One region of the Jeotgalibaca ciconiae genome, then DNA from elsewhere that is predicted to be linked to it. Evidence: predicted binding sites of a transcription regulator. Region 1 holds the regulator's gene; each other region holds the start of a gene.
What was found. Region 1 encodes CtsR, which represses protease genes until heat stress. Its sites were predicted from a motif close to TTGGTCAAAAAAGGTCAAANA; they were not measured.
Positions count from the first base shown of each region.

Region 2: EJN90_RS10670 (ATP-dependent Clp protease ATP-binding subunit) is a predicted target of CtsR. The motif match lies at 1,711-1,731, and genes of this name have one in related genera.
Region 3: clpP (ATP-dependent Clp endopeptidase proteolytic subunit ClpP) is a predicted target of CtsR. The motif match lies at 2,623-2,643, and genes of this name have one in related genera.

Region 1 is NZ_CP034465.1:1,200,173-1,204,391, reverse strand. Features, by position in the region: rRNA gene EJN90_RS05565 (23S ribosomal RNA) at 1-701, shown strand, start outside; rRNA gene rrf (5S ribosomal RNA) at 797-912, shown strand; tRNA gene EJN90_RS05555 (tRNA-Val) at 958-1,030, shown strand; tRNA gene EJN90_RS05550 (tRNA-Lys) at 1,109-1,181, shown strand; tRNA gene EJN90_RS05545 (tRNA-Thr) at 1,192-1,264, shown strand; tRNA gene EJN90_RS05540 (tRNA-Arg) at 1,313-1,386, shown strand; gene EJN90_RS05535 (CtsR family transcriptional regulator) at 1,648-2,112, shown strand; gene EJN90_RS05530 (ATP-dependent Clp protease ATP-binding subunit) at 2,148-4,219, shown strand, end outside.
Region 2 is NZ_CP034465.1:2,296,951-2,301,169, forward strand. Features, by position in the region: gene EJN90_RS10670 (ATP-dependent Clp protease ATP-binding subunit) at 1-1,628, opposite strand, end outside; gene EJN90_RS10675 (phosphocarrier protein HPr) at 2,064-2,330, shown strand; gene ptsP (phosphoenolpyruvate--protein phosphotransferase) at 2,330-4,060, shown strand.
Region 3 is NZ_CP034465.1:70,885-75,103, reverse strand. Features, by position in the region: gene EJN90_RS00385 (citrate synthase) at 1-930, shown strand, start outside; gene icd (NADP-dependent isocitrate dehydrogenase) at 953-2,221, shown strand; gene clpP (ATP-dependent Clp endopeptidase proteolytic subunit ClpP) at 2,697-3,290, shown strand; gene EJN90_RS00370 (sugar-binding transcriptional regulator) at 3,601-4,219, shown strand, end outside.

The DNA.
Region 1 (4,219 bases):
CCCGCTGCCCTTATCGGGCAGGGAGACAGTGTCAGTCGGGCAGTTTGACTGGGGCGGTCGCCTCCTAAAATGTAACGGAGGCGCCCAAAGGTTCCCTCAGAATGGTTGGAAATCATTCGCAGAGTGCAAAGGCAGAAGGGAGCTTGACTGCGAGACAGACAAGTCGAGCAGGGACGAAAGTCGGGCTTAGTGATCCGGTGGTACCGCATGGAAGGGCCATCGCTCAACGGATAAAAGCTACCCTGGGGATAACAGGCTTATCTCCCCCAAGAGTTCACATCGACGGGGAGGTTTGGCACCTCGATGTCGGCTCGTCGCATCCTGGGGCTGTAGTCGGTCCCAAGGGTTGGGCTGTTCGCCCATTAAAGCGGCACGCGAGCTGGGTTCAGAACGTCGTGAGACAGTTCGGTCCCTATCCGTCGCGGGCGTTGGAAATTTGAGAGGAGCTGTCCTTAGTACGAGAGGACCGGGATGGACACACCGCTGGTGTACCAGTTGTTCTGCCAAGAGCATCGCTGGGTAGCTATGTGTGGAAGGGATAAACGCTGAAAGCATCTAAGCGTGAAGCCCCCCTCAAGATGAGATTTCCCATCATTTTAAATGAGTAAGACCCCTGAGAGACGATCAGGTAGATAGGCTGGAAGTGGACGCGCAGCGATGTGTGGAGCGGACCAGTACTAATCGGTCGAGGACTTAACCAAGAAACAGACGGTAAGGCGGAAGAATGGTTTCTTTCCGGTAGATCATGTGGCTATTCAGTTTTGAGGGAACGAAGTTCCTTTGAAAACAAGATATGTGCGGTGGCGATGGCAAGAAGGTCACACCTGTTCCCATCCCGAACACAGAAGTTAAGCTTCTTAGCGCCGATTGTAGTGAAGGGTTTCCCTTTGTGAGAGTAGGACGCTGCCGCGCATTTTTTGTTTTATTTTTATGCTCTTTTATGTTTATTATAATCCCGGAGGTTTAGCTCAGCTGGGAGAGCGTCTGCCTTACAAGCAGGATGTCAGCGGTTCGATCCCGTTAACCTCCATTATCATGTCTATTGTTGTATTAGCAGCTTACGGACATGATGGACGTGAGCAATTGCTCATAGTAAACTTCATATAATGAGTCATTAGCTCAGTTGGTAGAGCATCTGACTTTTAATCAGAGGGTCGCAGGTTCGAGCCCTGCATGACTCATTTTTATTTAGCCGGCTTAGCTCAGTTGGTAGAGCATCTGATTTGTAATCAGAGGGTCGAGGGTTCAACTCCTTTAGCCGGCATTATTAAGGAAGTGAAGGTCGTTTTGTAGACTTCATCTTCCTTTTTTAGCACCCATAGCTCAATTGGATAGAGTATCTGACTTCGAATCAGACGGTTGCAGGTTCGACTCCTGCTGGGTGCATCATGCTTTAAAAGTTGAAGAAATCATTTTATTAAATGCATTTTTACTTATGATTTTGAAATCATATTGTAGAAATGCTTTTTTTTGCAAATTCTATTTAAGGAAGAATAGTTTATCTTTTAGACGGATTAAGCTATAATAGAAAGTCAATACAATATAAAAACCTGTATTTGTCAATCTTTCCATTTGACAGAGACTGCAGAATGCCTTACTATTTAATTGTAATAGTCAAAATTAGTCAGGTGAGAGGAGGCAGTTCTTTTGCAAAACCAAAATATGTCTGATATCATTGAAGATTATATTAAAAAGATATTGAAAACAGAAGAACAGGTAGAAATTCGCCGTAATGAGATGGCTGTACATTTTAATTGTGTTCCTTCCCAAATCAATTATGTAATTAATACTCGGTTTACTGAGCAGCATGGCTATTTGGTAGAGAGTAAGCGCGGCGGTGGTGGTTATATCCGCATTATGAAGGTAAAGTTCCTTGAAGAAGTTGATTTACTTAATGAGATGATTCGAATTATTGGAGATAGCATTAGTGAGCGAGATTCCTATGCAATTGTCCAAAATTTATATAATCAGCAGGTTATCTCAAAACGGGAAGGTAATTTGATTTTGTCAGTAATGGAAAAAGTCTTTTTACATTATTTTGAGATAGACGAAGATAGAGTACGGGCACAGTTATTAAAAAAACTATTAACCAGTTTGCGGTATGAAGCATAATCATTCGCAGATGCTAAGTAAAGGAGGCGTTAAGAATGGATGAACTATTTACAGACAAGGCTAGCAAGGCGTTGATCCTTGCAACAGAAGAAGCACATTATTTCAAACACCAGTCCATTGGAACCGAACATATTCTACTAGGCCTTATTCGAGAAACAGAAGGAATTGCTGGAAAAGTATTGCGTGGTTTTCATATCGATGAAACTCTTATACGTGAAGAAGTTGAACATTTAACCGGATACGGAACAGCACGTCCTTTAGCAAACCAATTTACGCCTATGCCATTTTCGCCTCGCGCTAAAAAAGTAATTATGTATGCAACAAATGAATCACAAAAATTAGCAGTTCCATTAGTTGGAACGGAGCATATTTTGCTAGGGATTTTGAAAGAAGAAATTTTAGCAGTTAAAATATTAAAAAATATTGGTGTGGATTTAAATCTACTTCAAAAAACGTTATATGAAAAACTTGGTTTAAAAGATGCCCCAAAAGGAAATGGGAAAGCTGGCAAAAAGCCACTCAAAAATTCTGAAGGTACGCCTACTCTGGACTCTCTTGCACGTGATTTAACGGATTTAGCTAAAAATGATAAACTAGATCCAATTGTAGGACGAGATCGTGAAGTGAGAAGGATTTTACAAGTTATTTCTCGTAGAACAAAAAATAATCCTGTCTTGGTGGGAGAACCAGGGGTTGGAAAGACAGCTATTGTGGAAGGTCTTGCACAAAAAATTGTGAATGGTGAAGTTCCAGAGCAATTAGCTAATAAGCGTCTCATGATGCTTGATATGGGGTCATTAGTAGCAGGTACGAAATACCGCGGTGAGTTTGAAGAGCGAATGAAGAAAATTATTGATGAAGTTTATCATGATGGCAATGTTATTCTCTTTATTGATGAACTACACACATTGATTGGTGCTGGCGGTGCAGAAGGTGCAATTGATGCATCAAATATTCTAAAACCAGCGTTAGCACGAGGAGAACTTCAAACAATTGGGGCAACTACCTTAGATGAGTATCAAAAATATATTGAAAAAGATGCTGCTTTGGAACGTCGCTTTGCACCTATACACATTGATGAACCTACAGCGGAAGAAACAACAGCAATTTTGAAAGGTCTTCGTAATCGATATGAAGAGCATCACCATGTGGAGATTACTGACGAAGCAATTGAATCTGCAGTGACATTAGCGGTTCGTTACATTACTGCTCGTCGCCTGCCGGATAAAGCAATCGATTTGATTGATGAATCTGCCGCAAAAGTTCGCTTAGATGTTACTCATGGCGATACGCCAGCCGGGAAATTGGAAGACGAATTAGAACGCTTAAGCAAAGATAAAGAGCAAGCGATCTTGAATCAAGACTTTACAAAGGCTGCTCAAATTCGTAAAAAAGAAATATCACGCAAACAACGTCTTGAAAAAGTAAGAGAAGCGAGCTCTATATCAGATGAGGGCGCATATACATTAAGTGTTGACGAAACAGATGTGGCGCAGGTTGTTGCTTTGTGGACGGGAATCCCTGTTTACCAAATGGAACAAAAAGAAAGCGAACGTTTGATGAAACTAGAGAAAGTCCTTCATGAGCGTGTGATTGGACAAGAAGAAGCAGTAAGTGCTGTGGCTCGCGCGATTCGCAGAGCCCGCTCAGGCTTAAAGGACCCTGCTCGCCCAATCGGAAGCTTCTTATTCCTAGGTCCTACCGGTGTAGGTAAGACTGAGCTAGCTAAGACACTTGCAGAGGCAATGTTTGGCTCAGAAGATGCGTTGGTACGGATCGATATGTCTGAATTCATGGAGAAATTTACGACGAGTCGTTTAGTTGGCTCTCCTCCAGGTTATGTTGGTTATGACGAGGGTGGACAGTTAACAGAAAAGATTAGACAAAAACCCTATTCTGTTATTCTTTTAGATGAGATTGAAAAAGCACATCCTGATGTCTTTAATATCTTGTTGCAAGTTTTGGATGATGGTCATTTAACAGATTCTAAAGGAAGAAAAGTAGACTTCCGTAATACTATTTTAATTATGACATCGAATTTAGGAGCGACCGCTTTACGTGATGAAAAGATGGTTGGTTTCAATGTGAAAGATGCAAAACACGATTA
Region 2 (4,219 bases), 1.1 Mb from region 1:
AGTAAAACGATGCTGTAAGGGTTTCTTCTGACCCGTTCTGTTAATTGACCAGCTTCCTCGTAGCCGACATATCCCGGAGGTGAACCGATTAATTTAGAGACAGCGTGTTTTTCCATATACTCACTCATGTCAAAGCGTATGATTGCATCTTCTGTACCGAACATTTCAGTTGCCAATTGTTTTGCCAATTCTGTTTTTCCTACACCAGTAGGGCCAACGAATAAGAATGATCCAATTGGGCGATTCTTACGGGCAAAGCCTACTCGATTTCTGCGAATCGCTTTTGCTACTTTATCAACTGCTTCGTCTTGTCCAATCACATGTGCTTTTAAATCTTTATCTAGGTTACGCAACTGCTCTTGTTCTTTTTCAAGCAAATCTCCAACTGGGATATTTGTTTTGATTTCAATAATATTTTGTATGTCTTTTTCAGTAATTGTATTATCTTGACCAGAAGCCTCTGGATTATTTTTCATGCTTTTTAGATTGGTAATTTGATCACGGTAATAAGCTGCTTTTTCGTAATCTTCTGCGTGAAGGGCAGCTTGTTTTTCTTTTTCAGCTGTTTCCATTCTTTCATCAATTTCTTTTGGATCGACAATTTTTAATGAAAGGTTCTTTTTTGAACCTGATTCATCAAGTAAATCGATTGCTTTGTCGGGTAAGAAACGATCTTGGATATAGCGATGAGATAATGTGACGGCTGCTTCCAATGCCTTGTCAGAGTATTTTACTTTATGGTAATCTTCATACTTTCCGCGAAGGCCTTGTAAAATAATCAAGGTTTGTTCCGGAGTAGGTTCGTTGACACGAACCGGCTGGAAGCGTCGTTCCAAAGCAGGGTCCTTTTCAATTTTTCGGTATTCGTTAAGAGTTGTAGCACCGATTAATTGTAATTCACCACGAGCTAGAGCTGGTTTTAGAATATTACCAGCATCCATGCTTCCTTCAGCGCTCCCTGCACCAACGATTTCATGGATTTCATCAATAAAGAGAACGATATTTTTGTTTTCTCTTACTTCATCCATTAGTTGCTGCATACGTTCTTCAAATTGCCCCCGAATCCCTGTTCCTTGTACGAGAGAAACAACATCTAAACGGATTACTTCTTTATCTAATAATTTTTGAGGGACATCTCCATCAACGATTTTTTGAGCTAAACCTTCAACAACTGCGGTTTTACCAACACCTGCTTCTCCGGTTAATACTGGATTATTTTTGTTACGACGATTTAAAATCTCGATGACGCGAGCAATTTCACTATCTCGTCCGATAACCGGATCGACAGCACCTTGCCTAGCTAATTCAGTCAAGTTAATACCGAATTGGTCTAATAATCCGCCGCCTCGATTTCCACCCTGTCCTTGGTTCGGACGAGGAGCACCTTCTTGTGGGTTTTGCCCGCGACCTTGACTTGGCATTTGACGGAAGAACTGTTCTAAGTCTTCCATATTAAATGGGTTGTTCCCAGAAGTGGATCCAAAAAATCCCATCCCACGGTTTTTATTTTGAGATGCATTCCATTGTTGATAGCAGTTTTGACATAGGTCAATTTTTTGTGTTTGACCATTCAAACTCGCATACAAATGAATGGATGCGTCATTTTTTCCACAGTTCATACATTTCATGGGTTAACATCCTTTCGTAATATAGTTCGTAAATATCTTCATCATTCTTAATCAAGGTTTCTCGACCTTGTGACTCTATTATACATTGACCAATTTTGACTTTCAAGTTTTTTTGCTTAATATATGGAACCATTGTGGATAATAATTTTCAACTGAGCATCAAAGTAAAGAGAAGTTTCCCTATTATTCTAAAAAAATTCGCGTACTTTAACAGATTGCTCATGAAAATAAAATAAAACCCTGTGTTTTTCTCACTAAAATGTAAACATTAATAGAAAAAGCTTGAAAATAGTTGTTCTTATTGAGAAAAAATGGTAATCTTATTCTATGAAAGGGTTATATTTCCAGTTTTTTTTATTTTGCTCATTTTTTTCAAGCTGCTTAATAAAATACTGGTAATTATCCTATAAATTCATAAAAAAGGGGATTAACATAATGGAGAAAAAAGACTTTCATATCACTGCTGAAACAGGGATTCATGCAAGACCTGCTACTTTACTTGTACAAACAGCAAGTAAATTTAATTCTGATATCAACCTTGAATACAAAGGTAAATCTGTTAACTTGAAATCAATTATGGGCGTTATGTCTCTTGGTGTAGGCCAAGGTGCAAATGTAACCATTTCTATTGAAGGACAAGATGAAACAGAAGCTATGGCTGGTATCGTTGAGACACTTAAAAAAGAAGGGTTAGCTGAATGATGAAAAACCGTTTAATGGGAATTGCTGCTAGTGATGGTATCGCGATCGGCAAGGCCTATCTTTTAACGGAACCTGACTTAACCTTTGAGAAAAAAACAATAGAAAATCCAGAAAGCGAAATTTCTCGCCTTCTGGATTCTTTTGAGAATGCCAAAGGCGAAGTTCAAGCAATCCGTGACCATGTAGCTGTTGCTGTCGGAGAAGAAGAGGCACAAGTTTTTGATGCTCATGTAATGGTTCTGTCAGATCCAGAAATGTTAGATACAATAAAATCAAATATCACCGATAATAAAATTAACGCTGAACAAGCACTTGCGGATGTATCAAGTATGTTCATTGGCATGTTTGAAGCAATGGAAGATAATCCATATATGCAAGAACGTGCAGCAGATATTCGTGATGTTACTGAACGTGTTATGGGGCACTTGCTAGGTGTTAAAATACCGAGTCCTTCAACGATTAAAGAAGAAGTCGTTATTGTCGCAAAAGATTTAACACCAAGTGATACAGCTCAATTAAATCGTCAATATGTAAAAGGTTTTGTTACAGACATCGGCGGACGTACTTCCCACTCTGCAATCATGGCTCGTTCGTTAGAAATTCCTGCAGTAGTAGGAACGAAAACAATTACAGAGCTTGTTGACGATGGGGTAATGGTCATCATTGATGGACTGGAAGGAAACATTATTGTAGATCCAGATGAAGACACGCTATCTGAATACGAAGGAAAACGTGCGGCATTTGAAACACAAAAAGAAGAATGGCGTAAGCTGAAAGATGCAGAAACTGTCACAAAAGATGGTAAACATGTTGAACTTGCAGCAAACATCGGAACTCCTAAAGATCTTACTGGAGTAAATGAAAATGGCGCAGAAGCAATCGGCTTATACCGTACAGAATTCCTTTATATGGATTCTGAACAGTTCCCGACAGAAGAAGAGCAATTTATTGCTTATAAAACAGTTCTTGAAGGAATGAATGGTAAAGCTGTTGTTGTTCGTACAATGGATATTGGTGGAGATAAAGAACTTCCTTATCTTCAATTGCCTGAAGAAATGAATCCATTCTTGGGTTATCGTGCAATTCGTATCTGTTTAGCTGAACCAGAAATGTTCCGTACACAACTTCGAGCATTATTACGTGCTTCCGTTTATGGAAAATTGCGTATTATGTTCCCAATGATTGCTACTTTAAATGAATTTAGAGCAGCAAAACAAATGTTGGAAGAAGAAAAAGAAAAACTTGTTGCAGAAGGACAATCGGTTTCTGATGATATTGAAGTAGGAATCATGATTGAAATTCCAGCTGCAGCAGTATTAGCGCACCAATTCGCAAAAGAAGTTGACTTCTTTAGTGTTGGTACAAACGACTTGATTCAATACACAATGGCTGCTGACCGTATGAATGAGCAAGTGTCATACTTGTATCAACCATATAACCCAGCTATTCTAACTTTACTGAAACATGTAATTGATTCTGCTCATGCTGAAGGTAAATGGGTTGGAATGTGTGGAGAAATGGCTGGAGATCAAACCGCTGTACCATTGTTATTAGGACTTGGTTTAGATGAATTCTCCATGAGTGCATCAAGTATCCTGAAAACAAGAAGCTTGCTTGCAAAACTAGACTCAACAGAAATGGAAGCTCTTGCTGGTAAAGCAATCAATGAGTGTTCAACGGTTGAAGAAGTTATTGAATTAGTTGCTGAATTAACAAATTCATTAAATTAAAAGGGTGGAGGCTGGACTTTTTGTCTAGCCCCTTTTTTATAGACTAGGGGATTATAAGTTCAGCCATCAATGTCTAGCTCCCAAGTCCTGACCTAGTGAAAAAAAGATAAATTTGCCCCATTGCGCGCTTCGCTGCTCGCTAACGCATATCATTCGACT
Region 3 (4,219 bases), 1.1 Mb from region 1:
AAGCGAGAACTAAATGAAAGTTCTGCTATTTCTGATGCAGTAGAAGCTTGTTTACGAATACAATGTCGGCAAAATTTACATCCTATGAGTGTTCTTCGCACGACTGTATCTCTCCTAGGTGTTTTCGATCCATATGCTGAAGAAAACTCAGAGAAGTCTGTACATGTACAAAGCATTCATCTACAAGCAAAAATTCCAACGATTGTAGCTGCTTTTTCACGTTTGCGTAAGGGGCTAGACCCTATCCAACCTCGAGCGGATTTAGACTTTTCCGCGAACTTTTTATATATGCTTACAGGGGAAGAAGCAACTGAGACTGAAGTGAAGGCTTTGGATCAAGCACTAGTGTTACATGCAGATCATGAACTCAATGCTTCTACCTTTGCAGCTAGAGTTTCTGCTTCCACTCTTTCGGATGTCTATTCTTGTATTACGACAGCAATTGGTACTCTCAAGGGTTCACTCCATGGAGGAGCTAATGAACGGGTTTTTGATATGCTGGAAGATATTAATGCAAATGGAACAGCAGCTGAGTATTTACAAAAAAAATTAGATTCAAAAGAAAAAATCATGGGATTTGGACACCGCGTGTATAAGACGGTTGACCCTCGCCAAAGTTATTTAAAAGAAATGTCTTATCAGCTGACCAGAGATAGTGAAAACGAAAAATGGTACGATATCTCGGTTGAAGTAGAAGATTATATACGAAATGCGCGAGGGTTGATTCCGAATGTTGATTTCTATTCTGCGACAGTTTACCATGTTTTGGGAATTGAGAGCGACTTGTTTACCCTTATTTTTGCAATGAGCCGTGTTTCAGGCTGGTTGGCACATGTAAAAGAACAAAGATCTAACAATAACTTGATTCGTCCGCGGTCCAGGTATGTAGGACCAGTGAATCAAAGATATGTACCGATTGACAAACGATAGTAACTAGGGAGGAATTCAGTTCATGACTGTAGGAGAAAAAATTAAAGTAATAGATGGCAAGGTGGCTACACCAAATAATCCAGTCATACCTTTTATCGAAGGAGATGGAATTGGTCCAGATATTTGGCGTGCATCAGAGCGTGTGTTTAATGAAGCAGTGAAAAAAGCTTACAAAGGTAGCCGTCAAATACAATGGAAAGAAGTTCTGGCAGGCGAAAAAGCATTTGATCAAACGGGCGAATGGCTGCCACAAAAAACACTGGATGAGATTGAAGAGTATTTCATCGCAATAAAAGGACCTTTAACGACCCCAATTGGTGGAGGTTTTCGATCACTAAATGTAGCATTAAGACAAGAGTTGGATTTGTATGTCTGTCTACGTCCAGTTCGCTATTTCGAAGGGGTTCCTTCTCCTGTGAAACGTCCTGAATTGACCGATATGGTGATTTTTCGAGAAAATACGGAAGATATTTATGCAGGAATTGAATTTGAAAAAGATAGTAAAGAAGCAAAACAAATCATTGAGTTTTTAACTAATACAATGGGAATTGATAAAATACGTTTCCCAGAATCAAGTGGAATCGGAATCAAACCTATTTCTAAAGAAGGAACAGATCGTCTTGTTCGTGCTGCCATTGAGTATGCGATTAAAGAAAATCGTCCAACAGTAACCCTTGTTCATAAAGGAAACATCATGAAATATACAGAAGGTGCCTTTAAACAGTGGGGATACGAATTAGCAGAAAAAGAATTCGGCGATAAAGTATTCACTTGGAATCAGTATGATCGTATTAAAGAAACGGAAGGCTCAGCAGCAGCAAATAAAGCTCAGGACGAGGCCGAAAAAGCTGGAAAGATTGTAGTAAAAGATGTAATTGCAGATATTTTCTTACAACAAATTCTGACCCGTCCAGATGAATTTGACGTAGTAGCCACGATGAATTTGAATGGAGATTATATATCTGATGCATTAGCTGCCCAAGTCGGAGGAATCGGTATTGCGCCAGGAGCGAATATTAATTATGATACGGGACATGCTATTTTTGAAGCTACTCATGGTACTGCTCCAAAGTATGCAGGACAGGACAAAGTAAACCCTTCATCCGTTATACTTTCGGGAACATTGATGCTAGAACACATCGGTTGGAAAGAAGCAGCTGATTTAATCGTAAAAGCATTGGAAAAAACAATTTCCGATAAGACGGTAACCTATGACTTTGCACGTCTAATGGATGGTGCAACGGAAGTAAGTTGCTCAGGATTCGCGGATTTACTAATTAACAACTTATAGAGCTTTATTCAAAGAAACAATCGAAATAAATTCGATTGTTTCTTTTTGATAGACTAGGGGATTATAAGTTCAGCCATCAATGTCTAGCTCCCAAGTCCTGACCTAGTGAAAAAAAGATAAATTTGCCCCATTGCGCGCTTCGCTGCTCATTCAGGGTCAAATTTCCTATTTTTTCATAGGCCAAGGCGGACTTGTCCGCTTTTCTTATGGAGTAGGGTAGTATAGGGTTTTTTCCGCCATCGGTGACGAGCGGTTCAACCTGTCTCTTGGAAAGCAGTATACTCGCTGGCACATATTATGAGATTTCTTCGTTTTCTTGAGAAATACCTATAATAATTTCAAATGTTTGGTAAAATAAGATACAATAGTATTCTTTCATTAGTCAAATAAACCAATCGTAATTATTGACCTTGTTTGACCATTAGTGTACAATACTCATTGTAAAGAAAGAATATATCGTATAGGGGGAAATGAAATGAATTTAATACCTACAGTTATCGAACAATCATCGCGCGGTGAACGTGCCTATGATATTTATTCCAGACTATTAAAAGATCGTATTATTATGTTAAGTGGTCCAATTGATGACAATACCGCTAACTCAGTAATTGCGCAATTACTATTTTTGGATGCACAAGATCCTGAGAAAGATATTTATATTTATATTAATTCTCCAGGTGGTTCTGTTTCTGCTGGACTAGCAATTTACGACACAATGAATTTTGTTAAAGCAGATGTGCAAACAATCGCTATGGGTATGGCAGCTTCAATGGGCAGCTTCCTATTAACTGCTGGAACGAAAGGCAAACGTTTTGCATTACCTAATGCAGAAATTATGATTCACCAACCGTTAGGTGGAGCACAAGGACAAGCAACTGAAATTGAAATTGCTGCAAGACACATCCTTAAAACACGTGAACGCTTAAATAAAATCCTATCTGAAAAAACAGGACAACCATTAGAAGTGATCGAAAGAGATACAGATCGAGATAACTATATGAGTGCTGATCAAGCAAAAGAATATGGTATTATCGATGAAGTAATGGAAAGTTCAAAGAGCTTATCATAATATAAGTAAAAGGCAGCCAGTTATTTGGTTGCCTTTTTTGATAGTATAGGGTTTTATAAAATTATTCTTGTGCTTGAGCTGTCGAGGGTCAAAAAAAGGCCCGTAATAAGATTAGAAAACAATGAGAAAGGGTAGAAAAGAGCATAAATGGTTGTCAAATGATTGGATAATTGATAAAATAAATAGCGTAGGGTTAAGAAATGCAGATTACTTCTCCTTTTTTCAACACAATTTGAAGAATATCTTTTAATTAAGAAGGAAGTTCTCAGTTGGTCTTCAAATGACCAACAAAATAGAAACGAGGGGTTTTATGAAGGATTCCATTTCAGTCTTACAAAAAATAGTTCCTGATTTGCTGACAGTGCTACATTCCCGATATCGTATTTTAAAAGAGATTCAGGCATGTTCGCCTATTGGACGAAGAGCCTTATCTGAAAAGTTAAATCAATCCGAGCGTACTTTACGAACCGAGACAGATTTTTTAAGAAAGAATGGAATCGTGTCGAGTTCAAAAGCCGGGATGGAATTGACGCATAAAGGGAAAAAAGTATTTTATGAGCTTGAGAGCATTATCGATCACTTCATGAAAATGAATGCAAAAGAAGAAGAACTAGCTAAAATGCTGAAATTACAATTATGTAGAATTGTCCCTGGTAATCTTGATGATGACAGTACAATCCTGGATCAATTAGGAATTGCAGCAGTAAATATGTTTGATGAACTATTACCTGAAGGTGAGTTTATCGTTGCAGTAGCAGGCGGAAGTACAATGGCTGCTATGGCAAAAAACATGACAACAGAACTATCTGATAATCGAAAGTTTACGTTTGTCCCATCCAGAGGCGGCTTAGGAGAAGTAATGTCGATTCAAGCCAATTCTGTCAGTGACTTAATGGCGCAAGCAACAGGGGGAGAAAACACTGCATTAT